DNA from 3 places in the Rossellomorea sp. YZS02 genome. Region 3 is predicted to be linked to each of the others. Evidence: riboswitches for the same ligand, from Rfam matches in the RefSeq annotation. Region 3 holds a riboswitch; each other region holds the start of a gene.
What was found. A riboswitch is a leader RNA that binds a small molecule or an ion and turns the genes downstream of it on or off. The one in region 3 is predicted to bind S-adenosylmethionine.

Region 1: linked by a shared signal. The riboswitch ahead of SLH55_RS07175 (O-acetylhomoserine aminocarboxypropyltransferase/cysteine synthase family protein) and the one ahead of SLH55_RS12405 (homoserine dehydrogenase) in region 3 are both predicted to bind S-adenosylmethionine.
Region 2: linked by a shared signal. The riboswitch ahead of SLH55_RS22895 (methionine ABC transporter ATP-binding protein) and the one ahead of SLH55_RS12405 (homoserine dehydrogenase) in region 3 are both predicted to bind S-adenosylmethionine.

Annotation. Positions count from the first base shown of each region.
Region 1 is NZ_JAXBLY010000005.1:191,888-194,158, reverse strand. It holds gene SLH55_RS07175 (O-acetylhomoserine aminocarboxypropyltransferase/cysteine synthase family protein) at 1-1,134, opposite strand, end outside; SAM riboswitch class I at 1,396-1,513, opposite strand; gene SLH55_RS07170 (PLP-dependent aspartate aminotransferase family protein) at 1,602-2,271, opposite strand, start outside.
Region 2 is NZ_JAXBLY010000040.1:4,241-6,511, forward strand. It holds gene SLH55_RS22895 (methionine ABC transporter ATP-binding protein) at 1-794, opposite strand, end outside; SAM riboswitch class I at 906-1,010, opposite strand; gene SLH55_RS22900 (S8 family peptidase) at 1,564-2,271, shown strand, end outside.
Region 3 is NZ_JAXBLY010000011.1:91,063-93,333, reverse strand. It holds gene SLH55_RS12410 (DUF2254 domain-containing protein) at 1-759, opposite strand, end outside; SAM riboswitch class I at 1,017-1,127, shown strand; gene SLH55_RS12405 (homoserine dehydrogenase) at 1,259-2,271, shown strand, end outside.

The DNA.
Region 1 (2,271 bases), on a different contig from region 3:
ATGAATGATCAGTGATTTCGCATCCCCGACGTTGGCAACATGGGACCATAGGGAAATATTATCAACGACTTTCCGCCCTGAATCCCTGCCCCCTTTTATGCCAAAGACGACGATGGAGCCTGCTCCGTTTTTTAAATATTTTTGAGCAAGTGCGTGGGATGGATGCTGAGGCAGTCCAGGATAAGACACCCACGCGACCCCGCTGTGCTGATTTAAATGCTCCGCAATCTTCAATGCGTTTTCCGTATGACGTTCGATACGGAGGTGCAGGGTTTCAAGTCCCTGCAGCAACAGGAATGCGTTTTGAGGACTTAAGCAGGCACCGAGATCCCTGAGAAGCTGCACTCTAAGTTTGGTGATAAATGCAGCCGGGCCAACATCTTGTGCGTAGCGAAGTCCATTATAGCTTCTGTCCTCTTCCGTGAATCCAGGGAATTTCTCATGGTTCCAGTCAAACTTCCCTCCGTCAATGACGACGCCTCCGATTGCCGTCCCGTGACCACCGATCCATTTGGTTGCAGAGTGGATGACGATATCCGCTCCCCACTCGATCGGCTTGCACACGTACGGAGTGGCAAAGGTGTTATCAATGATAAGTGGAATGTGGTTGTCATGCGCCACTTTTGAGACCGCCTCGATATCCAGAACGTGAAGGCTTGGATTTCCAATCGTTTCGGCAAATACCGCCTTCGTTTTCGGCGTAATTGCTTTACGGAAGTTCTCAGGATCAGTCGGATCCACAAAATGAACCTTGATCCCGTATTTCGGCAGAGTCGTAGAGAACAAGTTATACGTTCCACCGTAGAGATTTGTGGCTGCCACGATTTCATCTCCTGCTCCAGCAATATTCAGGATCGACAGGGAGATGGCGGCCATTCCCGATGACACCCCAAGGGCCCCGATGCCTCCTTCTAACAAGGCAAGGCGCTTCTCCAAAACGTCGACTGTCGGATTCATGATGCGTGTATAGATGTTGCCAGGCTCTTCAAGGGCAAATAGTTTGGCTGCATGATCGCTGTTATCGAATACGTAGGAAGTAGTTTGATAGATCGGTACCGCTCTTGATCCTGTGGATGGGTCGGGCTCCTGGCCGCCGTGAAGTAGCAGAGTGTCGAAATCGAATGATTTGGTCATTGGGAATTCCTCCTGGTTTTTTTAGATTTGGGCTTTGGATTGGTTTACGGTTGGTTTGGTTTGGTTTGGTTCAGCTGTTGAAAAGGGTGGTTTTTTCAGCTGTTGATTATTGGGATGAATTCACCTGCTGAATTTTCAAAGAATATCAGCAGCTGAACTTCTCCAAACATTCTCCTGCTGAACACAAAAACTGAGAAGATAGAAGAGGTAAAAACAAAAAACCCTCTTCCTAAGAAGAGGGTCTAAATGAATAGGGTCCTCCTCTTATCTTTCAGGCAAATCGCCTGCAGGAATTAGCACCTTTTCATGCGACGCTTTAGCGTACATGAAGGTTGCCGGGTTTCATCGGGCCTAGTCCCTCCACCTCTCTGGATAAGAGCATATAGTTGTCAAAGTAAAAAATTCTTGCGTTGAGATGAATTATAAAGGGTAAGGAGCACCATCGTCAAGAGTATTTTCAGAATTTTTTATTTTTTAACAGAAGCTACAATGGCGTCTGTAAACTGAGCGACGATGTCTTCCCCATCCTCGATACCTAACGATATGCGCACCACATGGGTGTTGATGCCAAGTTTCTCCTGAGCTTCTTTCGGAAGGGCACGATGGGATGTTCCAAGTGGATACGATACCGTCGTTTCCACACCGGCCAGGGACGGGATGATTTTGATCCAGCCAAGGGACTTGAAGAATGTACTGATGTCACATGTTGGCTCAAGTTCAATCGTCACGATTGCACCGTTCCCTTTTTCTGATAGGTTGCTTGGGTAATAGACCGATTTCACTCCTCTGTTGTTTCGCAGTTCATCTGCAAGGGTCTCTGCGTTACGGGCCTGTGTCCCGACTCTCAGTGCCAGCGTTTTGGCACCACGGCAGGTCAACCAGGCTTCGAAAGGGCTTAAATTCGAACCAATATTGACCACTTTCTCTCTTGCTTTTTGGACAAGCTCTTCGTGACCTACGACCACCCCTGCCGTGATATCACTGTGTCCACCGATATATTTCGTCGCGCTGTGGGCGACCAAGTCTACGCCTTCAAGGAAAGGCTGGCGCAGAAACGGCGTGGCAAACGTATTGTCAATCATCGTTTTCAAGCCATGCTTTTCCGCCAAAGCGACCATTTTAGAGATATCTTCAACA
Region 2 (2,271 bases), on a different contig from region 3:
ATGCGCCCTTCCTTGCTGTCATTCAATTTATCAAGAACTGATGCCGGCAGCTGATCATTCATAACACTCTTCACAAAGTTTCTCGTCGTTAAGGTCTGCGGGTTTGAGAAGATATCGAAGACGCTTCCTTCCTCCACAATTTCTCCATTTTCCATGACCGCGACCTTGTCACAGATTTCCCGGATAACCCCCATTTCGTGGGTGATCATCACAATCGTAATGCCATACTCCGCGTTAATTCTTTTTAATAGATTCAAAATCGATTCCGTTGTCTGAGGATCAAGTGCCGATGTTGCTTCATCGCAGAGCAGAATCGAAGGCGACGTCGCTAGGGCTCTTGCTATCCCCACCCGTTGCTTCTGCCCGCCTGACAGTTCATCCGGATAATGCTTCGCTTTATCCTCTAGTCCGACAAACGTGAGCAACTCCTTTACTCTTTCGTTGATTTTATCTTTTGGCCATTTTGCCAGTTTCAGAGGATAGGCGATATTCCCTGCCACCGTCCGGGATTGAAACAGATTGAAGTGCTGAAAGATCATCCCTATACGGTGCCGCTCCTTCCTCAAATCGATGGCCGACTGATCCTTCAGGCTGCTCCCCTCTATGAAAATATCACCCGAGGATGGTTTCTCTAAATAATTGAGACAGCGGACAAGCGTGCTCTTTCCCGCTCCGCTGTATCCGATCACGCCATAAATTTCTCCCTTCTTCACTTCGAAGGAAACATCCTTTAAAGCGGTGAAGGGGCCATCCTTCGTCTCAAAAACTTTTGTAACATTCTGAACTCTGATCATACAGGACTTGCTCCTTTCGCTATGTATTCTTCTTGTTGACGATCATGGCTCAAATAAAAAGTGCCCCCCTTCATAAGAAGAGAGGCACAAAAATATGTATATGTCCCGCTCTTCTCATCTTTCAAGTCACATGACTTGATGGAATTGGCACGGTATTCATAAGAACCCGTTGCCGAGGTATCGCAGGGCCAGTCCCTCCACCTCTCTGGATAAGAAGATATCGCTTTATTAAGTTAAAGTTATGATGCGTTTCTGCATTAGGGTAATGGTAAAGGATTTTAGTTGGGTTGTCAATCCTGATTTTGAATTAATTGTATTTGGGAGAACTATTCAACTGGGGACACTTTAACCATTCTTCATTTGGCAAGCAGAAGGACGATTTTCACAAAGGTCCATATATTTACGTCTGCACTTCTGTTTAACTTCCCTTTTTCGAAATAGAAAAATTCCAAAAAACTCAAAAATTATATGGCTTACATGGATTGGATCAAACAAAATTTAGAAAAGCATGCACAACTTCGAGCTCAATATCTAGAGAATATTAATGCTGAATTATTAAACACAGCAGCATTGATAATTCACTGCTTTGTAGTGTGTAAACGATCCTCTAAAGGAATTATACAATTTCCTAGTTTGATACCTTAATATTATTTAAGTTTACACAGAGTTATAAATCCAAATATAATATTTTTTGCCTACTGACATTCAAGTATCTTCCAAAAGGGGTGATTGTATAAAAAGACTGTTATGGGGGGCAAGTATCGTTCTAATGGTGTTTATTTTTGCTTATCATTATGTTCCTCTCTCGAGCGCCCCTTCTTTTAATCAAGAACTTAATGAAGACCTGCAATGGATTACGAAACAAGAAGGCCCAATTGTACCGTGGGGGGTTAAAAGTATAAAAGGAGAAGAGGAAAATGGTGAAAAGTATAAACAAAAAGTAAAAGTGGCCATTCTAGATAGCGGAATAGATAAGGATCATGAGGATTTAAAAAGCAAAATAAAAAAAGAATACAACGCAATAAATCCAGGTGAAGCCGTTGTCGATCACTTTGGACATGGTACTGCAGTAGCAGGAGTGATTGCAGCCAATCCAAATGATAAGGGAATAGTCGGTCTTTCTCCATCTGTGGAGATCTTCTCTGTTAAAGTCTTATCTGACCAAGGAAAAGGAAATGTAAAAGCGTTAAGCAGGGGGATTGAATGGTCTATAAAGCAAAAAGTGGACATCATTAACATCAGTTTAGGTATGCCGAAAGATAAAGCCGAGTTAAAAGCTTCGATCAATGAGGCCCTTGAAGCTGGCATCATAGTCGTTGCTTCTGCTGGAAACAATTATGGCTTTCAAAATGATTATCCGGCTCAATATGACAAAGTCATATCAGTCAATGCCCTTGATGCTAATCTAGAAGTCTCAAGTCTATCATCAAAAGGAAAGATTGATTATTCTGCTCCGGGTGAAGATATTGTCACTACA
Region 3 (2,271 bases):
ATGAAGCTGTAGGACAAGATTCTCTTTCTGTGCGAGTTGAATCATTCCCTGGAAATCAACTAATTGAATATAGCCGGAGTGATTAGCCTTCACATGAAGAATGTTCTTTTTCTCTTCCTCCATGATGTCCCCATCTTCAGTGGTGCGATGTGCTTCTAAATCTTTCTTCAGTGTCTGATGGATCATCACTTCAGAAACCTGTTTCATATTGTACGTGATATTATGGACCTGCATCCATGTAGACGCATGGTTAATGAAAAAGATGAAAGTGATGGCTGATAAAAAGGCAAGGGCGATCGTCATCATGGGTGCAGCAACGAACATCTCCTTCTTTGAACTGCCTATAAACAAAAAGAGAAGGAGGACATAAACAAAACTGCCATTAAATATACCGAGGGCGTGCTGCGTCTGCCTGTCCGAAATGAAATCCAAGAGCATCCTTGGCGAAAATTGTCCACTGAACGTCGTCAACACGACTAAGAGGGAATTAAGCGTGAAGGCACTGAGCGTCAGAACGCCACCAATGAGGGTGCTCACAAGGATTCTGGTGACGGAGGCATCCATGCTTAATAGATCAAACGTATACTGTGAGATTTCCAATGAGAGATCCAAGTAAAGGGTGATGGCTACCAGCAGTACGGCAAGACATATGTATAAAAAAGGCATATACCATATGGTCAGCCGGATTTCATGCATGCGCTGTCGTTTTGACATGAGCAAATATTTCCGGATGGAAAGAGGAAGCATTTTTTTAATCATGATTGAAACGGTTCCTTTCTAGTAATTGGATATGGGTTAGTTTTCCCTGCCAGTATAGGTTAAAACCTGAATTTCAAAAATAGATTCATAGAGGGTGCATGTTTCAAAGGAAATCACAGTAAACCCATGTGAAATTAGGTTGTCTGACAAATTAGAAAGAATTTTTTAAAAATACCGAAAATGGTATTGACGGAGGAATGAATCACCTATATAATCCAATTCATACTCAAATATCAAGTCGAAACGTAACGTTATATCTCTTATCAAGAGCGGCGGAGGGATAGGCCCGATGAAGCCCGGCAACCTGCAGGATCAGTCTGTAAAGGTGCCAATTCCTACAGATTCCATGTGAATCTGGAAGATAAGGGGAGGAGCATACACACTAAGCCCTCTTCTTACAAGAAGAGGGCTTTTCTTTATACCCTCATTCTTTCCACCATGCCCGGTGGATCTTCAGAAAGAAGCGATATGATACAAACGACAAAAAGGAGGCTGAAAGATGTCAGCGATAAATGTGGCGATACTGGGCTTTGGAACTGTCGGTCAAGGGGTATGTGAAGCCATTGATACTCACCAGGAGAGGTTGAAGGAAGCACTAGGTAAAGAGGTGAAAGTGAGGGCGATTCTAATCAAGGACCCGGTAAAACAAAGGGAAATAGATCCGTCCATTAAGGTCACAACAGAATTCAAGGATATTCTCGACATACCGGATCTTCATGTGATTTTTGAAGCGATTGTAGGAGAAGAACCGGGATACACGTATTTATCGAAAGCGGTGGAGAAGGGAATTCACATCGTCACGGCCAATAAAGCCATGTTTGCTAAATTCGGCCCCGACCTTATGGAGAAAGCAACACGCCACAGTGTATCTGTTGGTTTCGAAGCGACAACAGCCGGAGGGATCCCGGTCATCGGCACAATCCGCCAGCTCCTGAAGGTAAATGAAATCAAAAGCATTCAAGGTATATTGAATGGGACTTCCAACTTCATTTTGTCCCAAATGAGAAAAAAGGGTCTTTCTTTTGAAACCGCTCTAAAGCAGTCACAAGAAAAGGGGTACGCAGAGGCGGATCCGACGAGCGACATCGAAGGATATGATGCCTTTTATAAATTGCTGATTTTGAGTCAGACCGCTTTTGGCAGACAGCCAGATTGGAAGGATATCAAACGCAAGGGGATTACACACTTGACGGCAGAATGGCTCCAGGCAGCCGAGTCCTTCCGATTGCGGTTTAAACACGTAGGTTCATTGGAACGTGACGGATTCAACCGGATCAAAGGTGAAGTCGAGCCAGTCCTCGTCCATGACACCCATCCTTTCTACGGGGTGGAGGATGTGGAAAATGCGATTTCATTAAAAGGGAGTCTGGTAGGAAGAATCACACTACTTGGCCCAGGCGCCGGTAAATGTCCAACAGGAAGTGCCATGGTGGAGGATTTTCTTTCACTGATTCAAGGAAAATACACGGCTTCTCCTGAAAGTACAGTACACATTGAAGAGGTTCTGGAAGA